One region of the Arthrobacter sp. Ms25 genome, then DNA from elsewhere that is predicted to be linked to it. Evidence: predicted binding sites of a transcription regulator. Region 1 holds the regulator's gene; the other holds the start of a gene.
The links. Region 1 encodes HspR, which represses chaperone genes until heat shock. Its sites were predicted from a motif close to AAGTTGAGTCNNNNNGACTCAACTT; they were not measured.
Positions count from the first base shown of each region.

Region 2: AC5RT8_RS03070 (Hsp20/alpha crystallin family protein) is a predicted target of HspR. The motif match lies at 1,591-1,615, and genes of this name have one in related genera.

Region 1 is NZ_JBNHFP010000003.1:657,386-667,683, forward strand. Features, by position in the region: gene AC5RT8_RS11315 (nucleoside/nucleotide kinase family protein) at 1-511, opposite strand, end outside; gene AC5RT8_RS11320 (methyltransferase domain-containing protein) at 604-1,407, opposite strand; gene dnaK (molecular chaperone DnaK) at 1,639-3,519, shown strand; gene AC5RT8_RS11330 (nucleotide exchange factor GrpE) at 3,522-4,157, shown strand; gene AC5RT8_RS11335 (DnaJ C-terminal domain-containing protein) at 4,295-5,293, shown strand; gene AC5RT8_RS11340 (heat shock protein transcriptional repressor HspR) at 5,369-5,875, shown strand; gene AC5RT8_RS11345 (MOSC domain-containing protein) at 5,911-6,645, shown strand; gene AC5RT8_RS11350 (dihydrofolate reductase family protein) at 6,668-7,294, opposite strand; gene AC5RT8_RS11355 (class I SAM-dependent methyltransferase) at 7,494-8,162, opposite strand; gene AC5RT8_RS11360 (NYN domain-containing protein) at 8,170-9,150, opposite strand; gene AC5RT8_RS11365 (helix-turn-helix transcriptional regulator) at 9,303-10,136, opposite strand; gene AC5RT8_RS11370 (SDR family oxidoreductase) at 10,238-10,298, shown strand, end outside.
Region 2 is NZ_JBNHFP010000001.1:662,706-673,003, forward strand. Features, by position in the region: gene AC5RT8_RS03065 (HNH endonuclease) at 1-1,488, shown strand, start outside; gene AC5RT8_RS03070 (Hsp20/alpha crystallin family protein) at 1,672-2,142, shown strand; gene AC5RT8_RS03075 (primosomal protein N') at 2,544-4,715, opposite strand; gene metK (methionine adenosyltransferase) at 4,721-5,944, opposite strand; partial or broken gene coaBC (bifunctional phosphopantothenoylcysteine decarboxylase/phosphopantothenate--cysteine ligase CoaBC) at 6,002-7,261, opposite strand; gene rpoZ (DNA-directed RNA polymerase subunit omega) at 7,282-7,545, opposite strand; gene gmk (guanylate kinase) at 7,572-8,141, opposite strand; gene mihF (integration host factor, actinobacterial type) at 8,168-8,485, opposite strand; gene pyrF (orotidine-5'-phosphate decarboxylase) at 8,601-9,470, opposite strand; gene carB (carbamoyl-phosphate synthase large subunit) at 9,463-10,298, opposite strand, start outside.

The DNA.
Region 1 (10,298 bases):
CCGCCGATGCGTTGCCGCGGGGACCAACGAGGCGGACAGTGACGTCGGCGGCGGAGGCGGCGTCGTCGTCGGCCGACCACCGGCGTTCCTGCGCGGCCCAGCGCTCCCAGTGCGGAGCGTACATGTCGCCGTCACGTTCCAGCGCATACCGGCGCCGGACGGGTTCCTCACCCGCCACCCACACCGTGGTGTGCAGCAGCGGCCGGGCGGCGCGGTGCGCGGCACCGACGCCTTCGAAAACGACGACGTCGGCCGGTTCCGTGGTCCGTGTGCCGCCCCGGCGGCCGGCAGCCCAGTCCCAGGCCTGCCAGCGGGCGGGACGGCCCTCGGCGAGCGGCCGCAGGATCTGCTCCCGGTAGTAGGTCATTCCCGATTCCAGCCCGTCCCAGCCCGGATAGACGTCCTCCAGGTGGAACAGCTGTACGGAACCGCAGCAGGCCATGGCAGCGGCGACTTCCGTGGCGAGAGTGGTTTTGCCGGCACCGGAAAAGCCGTCCACTCCTATGAGCACGGGGGTGTCCGGCCTAGCGGGCATCGCAGCGGCTGCCTGGGTCAACGGTTCGGAACATTCTTCAACCCTAGCCAGAAATCCGGCCAGGCACGTCAGGTCCGCAGCAGCAGCTCCCCGCAGGGGATCAGGAACCACCCGTCCGGGGCGGCGGACCATTCCTGCCAGCCCGCCGCCAGCCGCCCGAGCAGTTCCCGGTCCGCCAGTCCGCGTTCCAGGGCCTGTTCCGCGAATCCCGAGTGGAGCACGCGCCCGGACCAGGAATCCGCGTGCCGGCGGCGTGCCTCGGGGGTGGCGTAGAGCCAGTTGGAGGAGGAGGGCGTGATGTCGGTGAAGCCTGCCTCCAGCGCCCAGGCAAGCAGGTGCCTGCCGGCGTCGGGCTCGGCGGAGTTGCCGCGGGCGATCTCCCGGTAGATCCGCAGCCATTCGCTCAGCTCCGCGGTGGGTGGATACCAGGCCATGGCGGAGAAATCGGCGTCACGCACGGCCACCGTTCCGCCCGGTTTGGCAACCCGGCGCATTTCCCGCAGCGCAGCCACGGGATCCATGAGGTGCTGCAGTACCTGGTGGGCGTGGACAACGTCGAAGGTTTCATCCGGAAAGTCGAGGTCATAGATATTTCCGGCAACAAACGAGGCATTGGCTGCTCCGCGCCCGGCGGCCAGTGCCCGCGCGCGGACGAGGACGTCGTCGGAGGAGTCCACGCCCACCACCGGTCCCGGCGCCACGAGCGCCGCGAAGCCGGCGGTGATGCTGCCCGGGCCGCAGCCGACGTCGAGCACGCTCATTCCGGCTGCCAGTTCCGGCAGCAGATACGCTGCGCAGTCCTGCGCGGTGCGGGCGGCATGGGCGTCCACCACGCTGCGGTGATGGCCGTGGGAATAGGTTTCGGAAGCCATGGCAGGACCCTACCGGCCACGGTCCCGGGCGGTGTGGAACGGGTACCGCCGTGTTCTGCAACCCGACCGGTAGAAGTTGAGTCGGGGGCGCTCAAGTTTGTTGACAAAACCGCGGCCCTGAGTAAAGTTGAGTGCAGAACGCTCAATTGCCCTCCGTGGCGTTCCGGCCGGCTCCGTGCAGGCCCGGCGCCACGGAAGATGCGGGTTTTTCCAAGGAAAGAGGAAGCAAATATGTCACGTGCAGTAGGTATTGACCTCGGTACCACCAACTCGGTTGTCTCGGTCCTGGAAGGCGGCGAGCCCACGGTCATCGCCAACGCGGAAGGCGGCCGCACCACTCCGTCCGTCGTCGCGTTTGCGAAGTCCGGCGAAGTCCTGGTCGGCGAGATCGCCAAGCGCCAGGCCGTCAACAACATCGACCGCACCATCTCTTCGGTCAAGCGCCACATGGGCACTGACTGGAACGTGGACATCGACGGGAAGAAGTACACCGCCCAGGAGATCTCCGCCCGCATCCTGATGAAGCTCAAGAACGACGCCGAGGCCTACCTCGGCGAGAAGGTCACGGACGCCGTGGTCACCGTTCCCGCCTACTTCAACGATGCCGAGCGCCAGGCCACCAAGGAAGCCGGCGAAATCGCGGGCCTGAACGTGCTGCGCATCGTCAACGAGCCCACTGCGGCTGCGCTGGCCTACGGCCTGGACAAGGGCAAGGAAGACGAACTCATCCTGGTCTTCGACCTCGGCGGCGGCACCTTCGACGTCTCCCTGCTCGAAGTCGGCAAGGACGAAGACGAGTTCTCCACCATCCAGGTCCGCGCCACCGCCGGTGACAACCGCCTCGGCGGCGACGACTGGGACCAGCGCATCGTCGATTACCTGCTGTCCCAGGCCAAGGCCAAGGGTGCGGACCTGTCCAAGGACAAGATCGCCCTGCAGCGCCTGAAGGAAGCAGCGGAGCAGGCCAAGAAGGAACTCTCCTCGGCTACCTCCACCAACATCTCCCTGCAGTACCTCTCGGTCACCCCCGAAGGCCCGGTCCACCTGGACGAGCACCTCTCCCGTGCCAAGTTCCAGGACCTGACCAAGGACCTGCTGGACCGCACCAAGAAGCCGTTCAATGACGTCATCAACGAAGCCGGCATCAAGGTTTCGGACATCGACCACATCATCCTCGTGGGCGGCTCCACCCGTATGCCCGCCGTTTCCGAACTGGTGAAGGAACTGGCCGGCGGCCAGGAACCGAACAAGGGCGTGAACCCGGACGAGGTTGTGGCCGTTGGCGCTGCACTCCAGGCCGGCGTGCTGAAGGGCGAGCGCAAGGACGTCCTGCTCATCGACGTCACCCCGCTGTCCCTGGGCATCGAAACCAAGGGCGGTGTGATGACCAAGCTGATCGAGCGCAACACGGCCATCCCGACCAAGCGCAGCGAGACCTTCACCACCGCGGATGACAACCAGCCGTCCGTGGCCATCCAGGTCTTCCAGGGCGAACGCGAGTTCACCCGGGACAACAAGCCGCTGGGCACGTTCGAGCTGACCGGCATTGCACCGGCACCGCGCGGCGTCCCGCAGATCGAGGTCACCTTCGACATCGACGCCAACGGCATTGTGCACGTGTCCGCCAAGGACAAGGGCACCGGCGCCGAGCAGTCCATGACCATCACCGGCGGGTCCTCCCTCAACAAGGAAGACATCGACCGCATGGTCCGCGAGGCCGAAGAGCACGCCGCCGAGGACAAGAAGCGCCGCGAGGCCGCCGATATCCGCAACTCGGCAGAGCAGCTGGCCTACTCGGTGGACAAGCTCCTCACCGACAATGACGACAAGCTGCCCGAAGACGTCAAGACCGAGGTCAAGTCCGACGTCGACGCGCTGAAGAAGGCGCTGGAAGGCACCGACAACGACGACGAGGTCAAGGCCGCGTTTGAGAAGCTGCAGGCTTCCCAGACCAAGCTGGGCGAAGCGATCTACGCGCAGGCCTCCGCGGCCGGTGCCGAAGGCGCCCCGGGTGCGGCTGACGGCGCTCCGGCCGGTGACGGTTCCGCTGCAGGTGCCGGCGATGAAGACATCGTTGACGCCGAAGTTGTCGACGACGAAGAAAAGAAGTAACCATGGCGGCGGAAAACGAGCACGGGAACACTCCCGAAGGTGAAGAGCCGGTCAACGGCCAGGATTCGGGTGGGACTGCGGATTCCGCCAACGGTGCCGCGGCAGGGGAGGAAGCTTCGGCTTCCGCCCCGGCCGCCGGGGCTGACGGAGATGCACTCTCCCAGGCAGAGCAGATCCTGAACAACGCGGACGTGCCCGCGCAGCCTGCAGCCTCCGGTTCGCCGGAGGCAGCTGAACTGCGCAACGACCTGCTGCGCCTGCAGGCCGAGTACGTGAACTACCGCAAGCGGGTGGAACGCGACCGCGACGTTGCCCGGGGAATGGCGGTCATCGGTGTGCTGAACTCACTGATGCCGGTCCTGGACGACATTGACGCCGCACGCCAGCACGGCGACCTGGCGGAGGGCCCCTTCGCTGCGATCGCCACCAAGCTGGAGAACTCGCTGAAGACGTACGGACTCAGCCGCATCGATGAGACCGGAGTGGAGTTCGATCCGAACATCCACGAGGCGCTGATCCAGCAGCAGAGCGCGGACGTCACGTTTGATACCGTCACGCAGATCCTGAGGGCCGGCTACAAGTCCGGCGACCGGGTCCTGCGTGCCGCGCAGGTGATTGTTTCGGTTCCGGAACAGTAGTTGCACCGTGTCCGGGGCCGCAGCACAGCGGCCCCGGACATTTTTCCATCGGCAGGTCCCGCAGCAGGGGCAGCACGCCCGGCACCCGCATCAGTGCGGCAATGCAGCGGGATTGGCACATGAGGAAGGGACACCAATTGGCTAGTCAGGATTGGGTCGATAAGGACTTTTACAAAATTCTGGGTGTTCCCAAGGATGCGTCCGACGCCGACATCAAGAAGGCGTACCGGAAACTGGCACGGAAGTACCATCCCGACCAGAACCAGGGGGACGCCAACTCCGAGCGGATGTTCAAGGACCTGTCCGAGGCGTATTCGGTCCTCTCCGATCCCGAGGAACGCCAGCAATATGACGCCATCCGCGCCATGGGCAGCGGCGCACGCTTCACCGCCGGCGGTGCTCCGGGCGGTGGCGGCGGAGCCGGCGGAGCAGGCTTTGAGGATATCTTCGGGGACCTGTTCGGCCAGACTGCGCGCGGCGGCGGCCGGCGCACCACCTTCAATGCCGGCGGCAGCAACATCCCGCCCGAATTCGCCGACCTCTTCGGCGGCGGGGGCGGTTTCGGCGGCGGCGGGTTCGGCGCTCCGCCCACCAAGGGCGCAGACCGCACGGCCAGCACCACCATTTCCTTCGCCGGCTCGATCAACGGAACCGTGATCGGGCTGCGTGAACCCAGCGGCGAAACGGTTGAAGTCCGCGTGCCGGCCGGGGTCAAGGACGGCCAGAAGATCCGTGTGCGCGGCAAGGGCCAGCCCGGCGCCGCCGGTGCGGGGGACCTGATGGTCACCGTCCACGTCACCCCTCATGACTTCTTCGTGCGGGAAGACAACAACATCCGCATCCATGTGCCGGTGTCCTTCCCGGAGGCCGCCCTGGGGGCGACCATCGAGGTGCCGACACTGACCTCGGACACGGTCCGGCTCAAGGTGCCGGCCGGAACGAGGTCGGGCCGTACGCTGCGGGTCAAGGGCCGCGGCGTGCACACCTCCAAAGGCAACGGCGACCTGCTGGTGACCGTCGACGTCGCCGTCCCGACCCACCTGAACAAGGAGGCCCGGGAAGCCGTGGAGGCGTTTGCCGAAGCAACCAAGGGCGAGGACCCCCGGGCCGGACTGGCTGCCAAGGCGCGGCTTTAACAGGTGGTTTCATCCGCCGGAGGGCGTCCGCTTCCGCGTTACCATGTCAACAGCAGTGAAGGAGGAACAGTGGGCATAGACGTGAATGCGCCTATTTTTGTGATCTCCGTTGCCGCTGAGCTCGCGGAAATGCACCCGCAGACCCTCCGGCAATACGACCGGCTCGGCATCGTCAAGCCCAGCAGGGCGCCGGGGCGCTCACGCCGCTACTCCCAGCGCGATATCGAGCTGCTGCGCGAGGTCCAGAAGCTGTCCCAGGAGGGCGTGTCCCTTGAGGGCATCAAGCGGATCATGGAGCTGCAGAACCAGGTCACCGGCCTGCGCCAGCGGATCGTGGAGCTCTCCACCGAACTGGATGAGGCGCAGCGCCGTTCCTCCGACCGCAGCCGCGTCTTCGCCGCCGGGCTGGCCGGCGACGTCGTCACGCTCAGCCCCGGGCAGCGGCCGCCGGCGGCTGCAACAGCCGTGCAGCAGCTCGGCCTGGTCTCCCTGATGGAACGGCGCAGCCGACTGCGCGCCCTTCCCGCCGGCAAGTCCGCCGAGCGGAGCTACGCCGACGACGGCTACGTGCAGTCCCTCTAGCGCAGCACCGCAGCGCCCTGTGGCACAATGCCGGAATGCCATATGAGGAGACTCCGGTAGGTACGGTCCGGGCGCTGTACCGCTATCCGGTCAAGTCGACCGCGGGCCAGGCCCTGGACACCTGCGCCGTCACCGACGGGGGACTGCTGCATGACCGCCGCTGGGCCGTCTACACCGACGACGGCGGCATCGCCAGTGGCAAGCGGACCCGCCGGTTCCGTCCCGTGCCCGGACTGATGCACTGGTCCTCCACGGTCGAGGGCAGCGACGGCGTGCCGCTGCTGCGCAGTCCCGGGGGCCTGCGGTATCGGGTGGATGACCCGGCCGCCTCCGAGGCCCTGAGCGCTGCCTTCGACAGGGAACTGGAGTTGCGGCCCGAGGCCGCCGTCCAGCACCACGACGAGACGCCCCTGCACCTGGTGACAACGTCTTCCCTGGCGTCCCTCGAGGACCTGGCCGGCGGCGCGCTGGATGACCGGCGCTTCCGCGCCAACATCGTCATTGACACCGGGTCCCGCCCGGCGTTCTGCGAGGACGACTGGGTCGGCGCCGAACTTGCTCTCGGCGGTGAAGTTCTTCTGCGTCTGGGGGAGGGGATGCCGCGCTGCGTGATGATCGACCAGGAGCAGGCCGGTGTCCCGGCAGGAACCAAAGCCCTGAAGCTGCTCGGCAGCCGCCGCTCCGCAGAGTTCGGCCTGCAGGCGCAGGTGGGGCGGACCGGGATAGTGCGGGTCGGAGACCCCGTTGCCCTCCGCCGCGGGAACGGCTAAAGGCTGCGGGCAGGCGCTCTGCTCAGGACCCGATGAGCCCGGTTTCGGGGGCCGGACCTGCCCAGCCGTAGCGCAGCAGGACTACGCCTTTTTCCGAAGCGGCTGAAGCTCCCAGCAGTTTCAGTTCCGCGGGCGGTCCGTCCGGCGGGAATAGGCGCTTGCCGGGGCCGAGGACCACGGGATGCACCCACAGGTTCAGGGAGTCGAACATACCGCCCGCAACCAGGGCGCGGGCGAAATCGATGCTCCCGATGACGTGGATGTCCTGGTGCCGCGCCCTTAGGCCGGCCACCGCGTCCGCCAGGTCCCCGTCGAGGAGGTGCGAGTCCCGCCAGCGGCCCAGGTCCGGAGTTCCCCGGGACGCGACGTACTTGGGGATGGCGTCGAACTTGCGGGCGATGCCGGAGTCCTCACCGTCCAGCTGCTTCGGCCAGTAGGCGGCGAAGATGTCATACGTCTTCCGCCCCAGCAGCAGCGCGTCCATGGAGGAGATGCCCTCGTCCACCTGGGCCCCAACCGTTTCATCGAGCAGGGGAGCCTGCCAGCCGCCGTAGCCGAAGCCACCCTCCGGGTCTTCCTCCGGTCCGCCCGGGGCCTGGGCGACGCCGTCGAGCGTCATAAACAGATCGATGGAAATACGGCCGGCCATGGTGTTCCCCTCTTCCCGCGGAGGCGGCAGCGCCGCCGGTTTCCATGCTGGCGACGGTCGCCCGCGCCTGTCAACGGAAACGTTGGAGCTTAGGGGGCGCAGTCCCTCGAGCAGTATCTCCAGCAGGAGTGTTCTGAGGTGCGCGGAGGTGAATACTTCGCCCCGGAAAGCGGGCTGCGCGGAATGCCGGCTGACGGGGTCAGCGCAGGCGGCGGGCCCGAAGCACTACGTCCTCGGTATGGTGTGCCCCCGCGCCGGAGGCCACCTGCCGCGGCCGGGTTTCCTGCACCTCGATCCGCCAGTTGCTGTCCAGTGCGGCTGCGACGTCTGCCGGAAGGACATACCCGTCCACATCGTGTCCCTCCCCGTGACCGCCGGCGGGCAGTGCATGGTGCACCACCAGCAGTAGTCCGCCGGGGGCAACTGCCTGCATCAGGGCCCGCTCCGCGGCAAGGCCTGCGGTACGCGGCAATGCCGGATACTGAGCTGTAACCAATCCAAACGATGCCGTTTCGAGCTGCGCTTCGACCAGGCCGCTGTGGACCCACGCCACGTGCAGCCGCTGCGCCTCCGCCTGCCGTGCGGCCCGTTCCAGGGCCACTGAGGAGACATCGAGTGCCGTGACGTCCCAGCCGCGGGAGGCCAGCCACAGGGCGTCCGCGCCCTCGCCGCAGCCGACGTCGAGGGCGCGCCCGGGTGTCAGGACTGCCGCCTCGGAGACCAGGGCCGTGTTCGGCTGCCCGCTCCAGAGGGCGTCCCGCGCGGCATAGCGCTGGTCCCATTCTTCTTCCACCGCTGCCGGCTCCGGCAGGGGAGGGACAGACCGTGAGGAGGGGCCGGCCGACTGCTGCGGGCTATTCTCGTCCATGGCGGTGTCAGTCCCGGGTTTCCGCCTCGGGCCGCAGCCGGATCAGGCGCTGCGGACCGTCGTCGTCCAGTTCCACCAGGTCGCCGTGCGAGGACAGGAAATCGGTGAAGGACCGGAACCCGAGCGGCTTTTCGTTGAACGAAGGGTCCATGCGCCGCATCTGGTTCTTCACCGTGCCGGTGTTGAGCCACTCGTCGTCGCCCTTGGCATGGCCGATCTTCAGCGCACGCACCAGCAGTTCGCTCGCAAGGGTCCGCGGATCGATGTCCTCGGCGGTGTCCGGTTCGTCGAAGCGGACGTCCTCGGTGTGGGAAAACATGGGCACCACGGTGAGCTTGCGTGCCTTGCTGGGCGTCTGGTCCATGGCGGCCGCCGGTGCCTTCGCGGAACCCGGTGCCGCAGCGCCGGCCGCGACAATGCCGGGCAGGGAGTCATAATCCTCGAATTCGTCACACGCCGCGGCCAGCGAGGTGCTGGTGGAACCGGCCACACCGATGCCCACCACGAAACGGCCCAGCCGCTTCGCCTTCTGTGCCAGGGCAATGTAGTCCGAATCCCCGGCCACAATGATGATGTGCGTGAGGTCCGGCAGCCGGAAGAGGTCTTCCACCACGTCCACGGCAAGCCGGATGTCGGCGCCGTTTTTGGTGCCGCGGGTGGTGGTGGTGAACAACTGGGTGAGGTCCACGGCTCGGGACATCAGCTGCCGCTGGTAACTGGCGTTCACGGGGACCGACCAGTCGGCGTAGGCCCGGTTTACCACCAGGGTGCCGAACGAGGCGGCGAAGTCGATGATGGCGTTGAAATCCACGGTGGCCGCGCTGAGCTTCGCAGCAATTTCGGAATCGGCGTCCCGGCTGGTCTTGTCGAAGTTGCGGATCCCGTCGCGCTGGAAAGCGTTCCGGCCGTGCAGCTGCTGGTAGCGCGAAATGACGATGTTGTCGAAGTCGATGTAGAGGCCGACGCGGGCGTCGCTCGGTTCGGGCATGGGTGCAAAATCCTTCTGGGCCGGCGGAGGGCTAGCTGCCGTCCGTACCATCAGTTTCCTTCCGCCGGTACGGCCAGGGCAAACCGGGACTGCGCCTAAGACCCGTCCGGACTCTGCCGGGACTGTTTCAAAGGCTTGCGCCGCCCGGGGGATCAGGCAGTTGCGAACCGCTGCTGGCCGATCACCGCCAGCACGCCCAGCTTCTGCGCGGCTTCACTGCGCGGGGCGGCGGTGAGTACTAGCAGGGTCTGGCTCCGGTCTTCGCTGTACAGGGTCTGGCAGTCCAGCTCGATGGCACCGAGTTCGGGGTGGATGAGTGTTTTGTGCTCGGGGAACCGGGCGGCCACGTCATGGGCCTGCCACATTGCAGCGAATTCCGGGCTCGACCGCTCCAGCAGCTTCACCAGTTCGCGGGCGCGGGCGGACTGCGGCGCCGCGATCCGCAGTCCTGCCACCTGTGCCCGGCCCTGCCGTACCCGGTCATCCGGCGGATAAAGTGCGCGTTCAGCGGGATCGGTGAACCAACGGTAGACGCTGCTGCGGGCGGCCCCCGTGAACCGAAAATGGTCTCCCAGCAACGCCTTGGCCAAGCCGTTCTGCGCCAAGGTCTCGCCCAGCCCGGAAAGGATCAACGCGGGAGTGTCATCCAGGCGGTCCAGTACCCGAAGGAGCGCCGGGGCAACATGCGTATCAAGGGAGGCCCGCAGCGGCGGGTTGCGCCCGGCGAGCCGGTGAAGGTAGTCGCGCTCGTCAATGCTGAGGCGCAGCGCACGCGCCAGCGCCGCCAGCATCTGATCGGACGGCTGCGGCCCGCGGGCCTGCTCCAGCCTGGTGTAGTAATCGCCGGACATCCCCGCCAGCTGGGCCACTTCGTCCCGGCGGAGACCGGCTACCCGGCGACGCGGCCCGGTGGAAAGTCCCACATCTTCCGGGCGCAGGGCACCGCGGCGTGATTTCAGGAATTCGGCAAGCGTGGAGCGGTCCATGAATCCATCATGGGCCACCGCGGCGCATCTATACAGGGATCGGGAATCCTACGACAAACGCTCCTCTCCCGCCCGCTTCCGGTGCGGCCAACACTGGTGGCATGAACATTCACGGAAACACCATTTTCATTCCCGGTGCCACCTCCGGTATCGGACTGGCGC
Region 2 (10,298 bases), on a different contig from region 1:
CGGTCGGCGCTGTTCGGCGACTGGGTAGACGTCCTGGCAACCGCCGATACGGCAGCCCAATCCTGCCCGGACGCTGAGCTTATTGACCAGTTGAGTACCTTGGAGGCATTGAAAGCAGCAGCGGCCGCCGAGCAGGCCCGTATCGCTGTTCTCTTCGATGAATCCCAGCGCCGGAAACGGGCCGAGGCAGGACTGCCGGCAGGCGAACTGGGACTCGGAGTGGCAGCACAGATCGCCTTGGCCCGCAGGGAATCCCCCGCCAAGGGCGGCCGGTTGTTGGGGCTGGGCAAAGCCTTGACGGCTGAAATGCCGTGCACGTTGGAAGCGCTCTCCCGGGGGCAGATCAACGAGTGGCGGGCCACTTTACTGGTGCGGGAAACGGCATGCCTAAGTGTTGAAGACCGGAGGCGTGTCGATAAGGAAGTGGCAGGCGATCCGGACGCGCTCCTCGCCCTGGGTGACCGGCAGGTCCTTTCCCGTGCCAGGTCGGCTGCTTACCGCCTCGATCCGCAGGCAGCGGTGAAGCGCTCCGCCAAGGCGGCCGCCGATCGGTTTGTATCCTGCCGGCCGGCTCCCGACACCATGACCTATCTGACGGGACTGTTACCTGTGGCCCAAGGCGTCGGGGTATATGCAGCCCTTTCCCGCGAAGCCGACCGGTTGCGGTCTGCCGGCGACAGGCGCGGCCGTGGACAGATTATGGCCGACACCTTGGTGGAGAGGGTCACCGGCTCCGCCGATACGAACCGCATGAGGGTTGAGATTGCGCTGATTATGACCGATCGCACCCTACTGGGCGGATCGGCGGACGCTGCCGTAGTTCCCGGTTACGGGCCGGTTCCTGCTCAATGGGCCCGTGATCTGGTGATGGGGAACGGTGGACAAAGCGAGGACAGGCGCAGGGAAGGTGGATCAACCTCCGATACGGATCCGCCCACTGATCCGGCCATCCCACGGACCCTTCGCCGTCTTTACACGGACCCTGAAACAGGCCAATTGACGGCCATGGAACCACGTGCCCGCATCTTTCCCAAGGCACTGGCCCGGTACATCGCGACTCGGGACCAGGTGTGCCGAACACCGTGGTGCGGAGCACCGATCCGGCACATCGACCACATTCAGCGCCACCGCCAGGGCGGACTCACCACCGCGGACAACGGCCAGGGTCTGTGTGAAGCCTGCAACCTGGCCAAGGAAGCCCCGGGCTGGCGATCCACAACAGCAAAATCCAATGCCTCCGATACCGGGGCAACTGAGGCGCGGGACGGCCATACCGTGGACACCACCACGCCGACCGGACATACCTACCGTTCCACCGCTCCCCCGCTGCCGGGGGTCCAGCCGATGCCGATACGTGCACGCCGGAACATGCGCCCCGGGCGCGAGGAGACCACCCCAAGCGGGGACGCCCAGCAGGGTGGTTCTTACCGGAGCGAGGGTGCCTCACTGATGGAGGCCGGCGTCATCGATCTGCTGTGGGTGGCTTGAAAATTACGGCGTTGCCACTGGGACCTCAATCGGTACCGGAAGTGGCTGCATCGGATACGGCACTTGGCACTCGGCCATGGAGAGTGCTAATCTCATTGCCACAAGTTGAGCGGCATCGACTCAACTTTGAAACGAACATTGACACCGCTTTTTGAAGCGATCGGATGGAGGAGTTGATACCACATGGCTATGAAATTTGATCCGTTCCAGGAATTCGACCGGATGGCACAGGCCCTGCGCGGCGAAGGTTCGCTGCGCGGTATGCCGATGGACCTCTACCGGCAGGGGGACAACTACATCCTGGCGGCCGACCTGCCGGGGATCGATCCCGGATCCATTGACGTCGACGTTGATGGACAGCTGCTGACCATCCGTGCCCTGCGGACGCTGCACGGCGTCGAAGGCGTCAAGTGGCTCACCCGCGAACGCGAAAGCGGTTCCTTCCTGCGCCAGCTGAATCTGGGCCAGGGCATCGCCACCGAGAAGATTTCCGCCCAGTACAGCAACGGTGTCCTGAGTGTGACCATCCCGGTCAGCGAGAAGGCCAAGCCGCGCCGGATTGCCGTCCAGGCTCCTTCGGACACCGCAGTCCTGGCACAGGAACCAAATGCTGCAGCTGAACAGCACGAAGAGCGCGAGGCGGTCAACGCCTAGAAGCGGTTGTAAATGGCGGGCAACCCACGCCGTCACGGTCACCGCCAGGCAAGCAGTACCGCCAGGCGAACAGCAGGGTCCCGGGATCATCCCGGGACCCTGCTGTTTGCCGTGGCACATTTCACGCCCGTCCGGTTCGGGTGCACTCCGGACCCGGCAGCATACTGGAAAAGTGGCCGCCGGCTGCGGCCGCTAGCAGCAGAAACGTATTCTCAAGGAAGAGGATTACCGGTGCGAATTCCGACGGTTAACCGGCCAGGATGGATGATCCACGGAGTACCCCGCGGCCTGCTGGGCCGGCTGTCCCGGCTTGGCACCTCTGCCCAGCTGGCGCTGCTTTCCCTGCTGGGAGCCACCGCGGTGCTGTTCGAGCTGCTCTAGGACCCGTCGGTACGCCGCAGCTAGAGGACGTCGGTTCCGTCAACCCGGATGTAGACGGGATCCCCGGTTCGCCGTGCGGAAGCCGCTGCCTTCGTGGACCGCAGTGCCGCCGTAATCGCCGGTGCTGCGGCATACGGGAAAAACAGCAGAGTCCGGTAGCGTCCGCCGGCTCCTCCGAGCTGGCCGTCCGGAGACTGGGCGTCACGGCGGTCGTTGTTGCCCGCGGCGGGAACGACGGGAGGTGCAACCGGTGCCGGTCCCACGGTCCGGACACTGTCGGGAAGGTCCAAGCGCGTGATGAACGCGTCCAGGCCCTCCCTGGATCCGCTGAGCTCCGCGTACCGCACCGCCGGAGGCAGGCCCAGCTCGCGCCTGAGCTCCAGTTCCCGTTCCGCTGCTCCGGCAGGGTCCCAGCGCAGCAGGTGTCCCACGGTGCTGCTGTCATCCGCAGTGACCACCACGAGGCCCTTCTCCGTGGCCGGCCGCACCAAAGCGGCTGCGGAGAACCACCGCCTCAGGGTGTCCTCGCCGGCCCGCAGTGATTCGCGGGAAAGCATGGCATTGCCGTCCAGCAGAATGGCCGCCGCGTATCCGCCGGCGGCTACCGGTTCAGCGCCCGGTGTGGCCACCACCAGGGCAGGCGCGTCCGGAATCGAGGTCCGGATGTGGTCTCCGGCAGAAGAAATAACGGTGGTGGAGGGGAAGGCCCGGCCCAGCTCCTCTGCGGTGCGTCCGGCGCCGGCAGTGGACCCCCGCAGGACGGTTCCTCCGCAATTGCCGCAGTGCCACATGGGTTCCGGACGGCCGCACCAGCGGCAGGAAGGTATTCCGTTACGGCTGGCGAGGCCAAGCGGTCCAGAGCAGTGGCGGCAGCGGGCCGGCTCCCGGCACACCTCACAGGACAGGGCCGGGGAGAACCCCGTCCGTGCCACCTGGACCAGCACGGGCCCGCGGGTCAGCCCGTCCTGGGCGGCCTTCCAAGCCGTATGCGGGATCCGGGCACGCGCCGCCAGCGGATCCCGTTCCATGGTGAAGGAGTCGGCCGTGCTGACCACCCGGGGTGCCCAGGCGCGCACTGTAGCCCGCTCGGCGGCAATCCCGGCCGCCCAGCCGCTGGCCACCAGCCGCTGGGCCTCGGTGCTGCGCGAATGCGACGCCATCAACAGGGCGGCGTCTTCCAGCCCGGCCCGCAGCAGCAGTACGTCACGGGTGTGCTGATAGGGTGCCCGCTGCTCGGCATGCAGGTCATCGGCGTCATCCCAGATAACCGCAAGCCCCAGGTTTTCCACGGGAGCATAGGCGGCCGAACGGGTGCCGATGGCAACCTGTACATCACCGTGCAGGAGCTGCAGGAAACTGCGGTAGCGCGGGGTGGGCCCGTCCTCTGCCGTCAACCGAGCAAAGGTGTCTCCTCCGATCCGCGCGGTGAGGGCGGCTTCAACCCGGGCCAGGTCCTTGTTGTCGGGGACTACTACCAGTGCGCCGCGGCCGGAGATCAGCGTGGACCGGACCGCTTCGGCGATTTCGGCCGGCCAGTCGCGGGGTCCGTATCCGCCGAGGGACGAAAGGACGGCCCGCGGGCTGTGGCCTGCAGCGAGATGGGTGAGGAAACGCGGACCGTGCGGGTACCGGCCCAGCGGGTTCACTCCCGCCCCTTCCGGTCCGGCCAGGGGTTCCGGCGGCACCGCAGCGGGCGCTTCGCCTGGAGACGCCGGCTCTCCCTTCCCGCCGGCCTCCCGTGCCTCGGGCGTGAATTCCTTATCCACCCGTGCCGCGCGCGGCGGAATGGCAACCCGCAGCACGTCATGCACAGTTCCGGCGTAGCGGGCTGCCACGGCCTCGGCCAGGCGCAGGATCTGCGGGGTCAGGACCGGCTGAGGGGAAATGACCTTGCCCAGCGGCATCAACCGTGCCGTGGTGTCAGCTTCGGCGACCCGTTTGGTAATAAAGCCGGGCAGCTCCTGTCCGCCGAAGCGCACCTTGACCCTGGCTCCGGGCACTGCGTCCGCGTCGAAGTCCTCCGGGACGAGATAGTCGAACGGGCGGTCCAGGTGCGGGAGCGGAGAGTCCAGCAGTACACGGGCAATCGGCAGGGCAGAGGCCGGACGCCCCTTTCCTACCGCTTTGGCCGGCGGCGTGAAGCCGTGCAGCAGGGACAGCTGCACGGCCTCCCCGGACTGGTCCGCTGCCATGCCGGCTACACGTTGAAGTAGCTGCGGAGGTCCTCGACCTTGTCCTTGCGCTCCCAGGTGAACCCTTCGTCCTCCCGGCCGAAGTGGCCGTGGGCGGCAGTCCGCTGGTAGATGGGGCGCTTCAGGTCCAGGCCGTTGATGATGCCCAGGGGCCGCAGGTCAAAGACTTCCTGCACGGCGTCGGCAATCCGGGCCGGGTCGACCGTCTCGGTGCCGAAGGTCTCCACGTAGATGCCCACGGGACGGGCCATGCCGATGGCGTAGGCAATCTGGATTTCCGCACGGCGGGCCAGTCCGGCAGCCACCACGTTCTTGGCCACCCAGCGCATGGCGTACGCAGCGGAACGGTCCACCTTGCTCGGATCCTTGCCGCTGAAGGCACCGCCGCCGTGGCGGGCGAAACCGCCGTAGGTGTCCACGATGATCTTGCGTCCGGTCAGTCCTGCGTCTCCGACGGGACCGCCGATCACGAAGGGACCGCCCGGGTTGATGATGTGCTCGACAGCGGAAATGTCCAGGTCGGTGCCGGCCAGGACCGGATTAATGACATGTGCGGCCATGTCCGCCCGCAGCTGCTCCAGGTCCAGCTCGGCGGCGTGCTGCGTGGAAACCACCACGGAGTCCACCGATACGGGACGGTCGCCGTCGTATCCGATGGTGACCTGGGTTTTGCCGTCCGGGCGGAGGTACGGGAGGGTGCCGTCCTTGCGGACGGTGGTCAGGCGTTCGGAGAGCCGGTGCGCCAGCCAGATGGGCGTGGGCATCAGGACGGAAGTCTCGTCGCTGGCGTAGCCGAACATAATGCCCTGGTCCCCCGCACCTTGGGCATCGTAGGGATCCACGACCTTCCCGGTCCGGTTTTCCAGGGAGTTGAACACGCCCGAAGCGATTTCCGGAGACTGCTGTCCGATGGAGACGGACACGCCGCAGCGGGCTCCGTCGAACCCGTTGGCCGAGGAATCGTAGCCGATGTCCAGGATGGTGTCGCGGACCAGCTGCGGGATTTCCACGTAGCCTTCGGTGGTCACCTCGCCGGCAACGTGGACCAGCCCGGTGGTCACCAGGGTTTCAACGGCTACGCGGGACTCGGGGTCGACCTTGAGCAGGCCGTCGAGGATGGCGTCACTGATCTGGTCGCAGATTTTGTCCGGGTGTCCCTCAGTGACGGATTCCGAGGTGAAAAGGCGCAGGTTCGACTGCGGCTTAGAGGGGGAAGAAGTAGAAGTCACGGGATTTACTCTACCGGGCTGCGCCCCCGGTCGAGGCACGGGGAGGGTGCTCCTGCGTCAGGAGCGGCGGAGCGCGAGTTCGGCGGTAATCCGCGCGATAATCCGTTCCGAGACCTCGGCTTTGGTGCCCGCGGCGCTTTCGACGGCGTCCTCCGCGGAATCGGCGGGTGAGAGAATCCTCACCTCGGTTTCGTCCTGGCCGAAGACCAGCGACTTGCCCACGCGGTTCAGGACCAGCAGGTCGCAGCCTTTGCGCGCGAGTTTTTTGCGCCCGTACTCCAGCACATCGGAGGTGGCGTCGCCGGTTTCGGCGGCGAAGCCGACAATGAGTGCCGGCGTGGCGGTTTCGGCGGCCGCCCGGACCTCAACGAGTTCCTGCAGGATGTCCGGATTGCGGACCAGGGTGATCACGGGGTCCGCTTCGTCGTCGCGCTTCTTGATCTTGGTCTCCACGACCTCCGCCGGACGGAAGTCCGCTACCGCTGCGGCCATGATGAAGACGTCGGAGTCTGCGGCGGCTGCGTGGGCGGCGTCGCGCAGTTCAAGGGCTGTTTCGACGCGGACCAGTTCGACGCCGTCCGGTGCCGGGACATCCATGTGGGCGGCGATGAGCCGAACCCGGGCTCCGGCGGCGAGGGCCGCTTCCGCCAGCGCTGTTCCCTGTTTCCCGGAGGAGCGGTTGCCGAGGAAGCGGACGGGGTCCAGCGGTTCGCGGGTGCCGCCGGCAGTGATGGTGACGGTGGTGCCGGCCAGCGCATCGGAGCCGGCGGCCGGCGGCGCGGCGTTCACCGCGGCCAGCGCTGCGGTGAAGATGGCTTCCGGTTCGGGCAGCCTGCCGGGGCCGGTGTCCTTGCCGGTGAGGCGGCCGACGCCGGGTTCCAGCACTACGGCGCCGCGGCTGCGCAGGGTGGCCACGTTGGCGACGGTTGCCGGGTGCGCCCACATCTCGGTGTGCATGGCCGGCGCGAAGACCACCGGGCCGCGGGCCATCAGCAGGGTGTTGGTCAGCAGGTCGTTTGCCTGTCCCGTAGCCGCCCGGGCCAGCAGGTCGGCCGTGGCGGGGGCCACCACAATCAGGTCCGCTTCATGGCCCAGCCGGACGTGGTTGACCTTTTCCACCTCGTCAAAGACGGAGGAGGAGACGGTGTTGCCCGAGAGCGCCTCCCAGGTGGCAACGCCGACGAACTGCTTGGAGGATTCGGTGGGGACAACACTGACGTTGTGCCCGGCCTCCGTGAAAAGCCGCAGCAGCGACGCGGCCTTGTAGGCGGCGATGCCGCCGCCGACGCCCAGGACTATGCGCACGCCGCTGCCTTCCCCCTCGTGTTCGCCGGTCTTTACTCGGCGTTCTCGTTCGGGCGCACTACGAGCATGCCGTCGTTGATCTCGCGCAGGGCGATGGACAGCGGCTTTTCGTTCAGCTTGGTTTCCACCAGCGGGCCGACGTACTCAAACAGGCCCTCGTGCAGCTGGGAGTAGTAGGCGTTGATCTGGCGGGCGCGCTTGGCACCGTAAATGACCAGCGCGTACTTGGAATCTGCTGCTTCGAGCAGGTCGTCGATCGGCGGGTTGATGATGCCTTCAGACACAGGGTTCTCCAAAATTCTTGAACGGGATTCGCGGTTTGTCAGCGTGTGCGCGGACTGATTCCCATGAGTGATACAAGCTCAGCTGCAGCCCGCTGGACGTCATCATTAATGACGGTGTGATCGAACTCGGACTCGGCAGCAAGTTCCAGTTTAGCGGTTTCCAGCCGTTGCTGCTGCTCTTCGGGCGTTTCCGTTCCGCGTCCGACCAGGCGCCGCACCATTTCGTCCCACGTGGGCGGGGCCAGGAAGACGAAATTCGCCTCCGGCATGGACTTTTTGACCTGCCGCGCGCCCTGCAGATCGATCTCCAGCAGGACGCTGCGCCCCTCTGCCATGGCGGCTTCGACCGTGCGGCGCAGAGTGCCGTACCGGTTGCGGCCGTGGACCACGGCCCACTCCAGCATCTGGTCCTGCTCGATCATGGCATCGAATTCCTCGGAGCTGACGAAGAAGTAATGCACGCCGTCCTCTTCACCCGGCCGGGGAGCGCGGGTGGTGGCGGATACGGAAAGCCAGACCTCGGGGTAGTTGTCCCGGATATAGGTGGATACAGTGCCTTTGCCAACTGCGGTTGGACCTGCAAGAACTGTCAGCCGCGGTTGCGACACGTAAACCTCATTCACTCGTTGCTACATCAATGGCTGTCCAAAAGGTCGATCAGCGCCTTGCGCTGATGCACGCCCAGCCCCCGGACCCGGCGGGTGGGCGCGATACCTACCGTAGCCATTATTCCAGCTGCGCGGCGCTCCCCGACACCAGGCAGTGCGCGGAGCAGGTCCATGACCTTGAGCCTGCCAACCGCTTCCTCCCCTGATCGGGAGAGAATGACCTCTTCGACACTTAGGTCGCCGGACTTGATACGGGCCTTCACCTCGGCGCGCACCGCCCGGGCCGCGGTGGCCTTTTCCCGGGCCTGCGTACGCTCGGCTTCTGTCAGTGGCTTGAGGTTCAAGGGACACTCCCGGAGGATGGCACGCCGCTGGAAACGGCTCTTTTGGTACGTCCGAACCTATCCGCAATCGAAGCCCAAATGCAATGGAGACCGCTTCGCGGGGCAGGCGGGCCGGCTAGCGTACGGATGCCAGATCCGCTGCGGTCCGCCGCGCTGCCTCACGCAGCCCCCGGGGATCCGGGCCGGCCCGGAGGATGCCGCGGCTTGAGGTGGCAAGGACATTGGAGTAGGCGGCCGCGAAGGTCCGCTGCAGGTCCTGCGCCGTGGCCCCCTGGGCGCCCAGGCCCGGAGCCAGCAGCGGCGCACGGGAGGCAGCAAGGTCGATGTCCAGATCCGCCAACGCAGTGCCGACGGTCGCGCCGACCACCAGTCCCACGGAGCCAAGGGGCGCGCCTGCCGCCGCGTTTTCCCCGCCGGCGGCCGTCACGATCCGCGCCGCCACGGACTCCGCCCCTCCCCCGGCGCCGGGAACGGCACCTGCGTGCTGCACCGAGGCGCCTTCCGGGTTGGAGGTCAGCGCCAGCACAAACACGCCACGCCCCGTGCCGGCGGCAAGGTCCAGGGCCGGCCGCAGCGACTCGAATCCGAGATACGGACTGAGCGTCACGGCGTCGGCGGCCAGCGGGGAACCGTCCCGCAGCCACGCGTCGGCGTATGCGGCCATGGTGGAACCGATATCCCCGCGCTTGGCATCGGCGATGCTCAGCACCCCTGCGTCGGCGCACTCCGCCAGCAGGCGTTCCAGGACCGCGATGCCGGCGGATCCGTGGCGTTCATACAACGCCACCTGCGGCTTCACGGCGGCCACGTGCTCCCCCACCGCCGCCAGGACGGTGGAGGAGAAACGCCGCAGCCCGGCGGCGTCGTCGGTCAATCCCCAGTCAGCAAGCAGGCCGGGGTGCGGGTCAATGCCGACGCACAGCTGCCCGCGGCGGTCCATCGCCGCGCGCAGCCGTGCACCGAAGGGGGCGCGGGCTTCAGGCACCGGTGGCGGCCTTCAGCCGGGCCGCGTGTTCCTGCAGGGAGGTCACGTCCCATTCGTAGGACCGCATTGCGTCGATGGCCTGGACCGCGGCACTGAATTCGGACACCGTGGTGACCACCGGGCAGCCGATGGAGGTGGACGCGGCGCGGATTTCGTAGCCGTCGCCCCGGGCCTGCCCGCCCGACGGCGTGTTGACCACCAGGTCGATCTCCCCTGCGGTGATCAGGTCCACGACGGTCCCTTCACCGTTCGGTCCCACGCCCTCGCCGACCTTGCGCACCACCGTGGCGGCGATGCCGTTGCGGCGCAGCACCTCGGCGGTGCCGCCCGTGGAGAGGATCTCGAAGCCCAGGTCGCTCATCCGCTTCACCGGCATGATGATCGAGCGTTTGTCCCGGTTCGCCACCGAGACGAAGACCTTGCCTGCGGTGGGCAGGGCACTGTTCGCGGCTGCCTGGGATTTGGCGAAGGCAGTGTCGAAGTACTTGTCGATGCCCATGACCTCGCCGGTGGACCGCATTTCGGGGCCCAGCAGCGAGTCCACCACGGTGCCCTCGGGCGTCCGGAACCGGCTGAACGGCAGCACTGCTTCCTTCACGGCCACCGGGGCGTCCAGCGGCAGGGTCGAGCCGTCGCCGGCTGCGGTCAGCTTCCCGGCGGCCCGCAGCTCGGCGATGCTGGCGCCGGTGCCGATCAGCGCCGCGGCCTTGGCCAGCTGGACGCCGGTGGCCTTGGAGACAAACGGAACGGTGCGGGAGGCACGCGGGTTGGCTTCGATGACGTAGAGGATGTCCGAGGCCAGGGCGAACTGGATGTTGATCAGGCCGC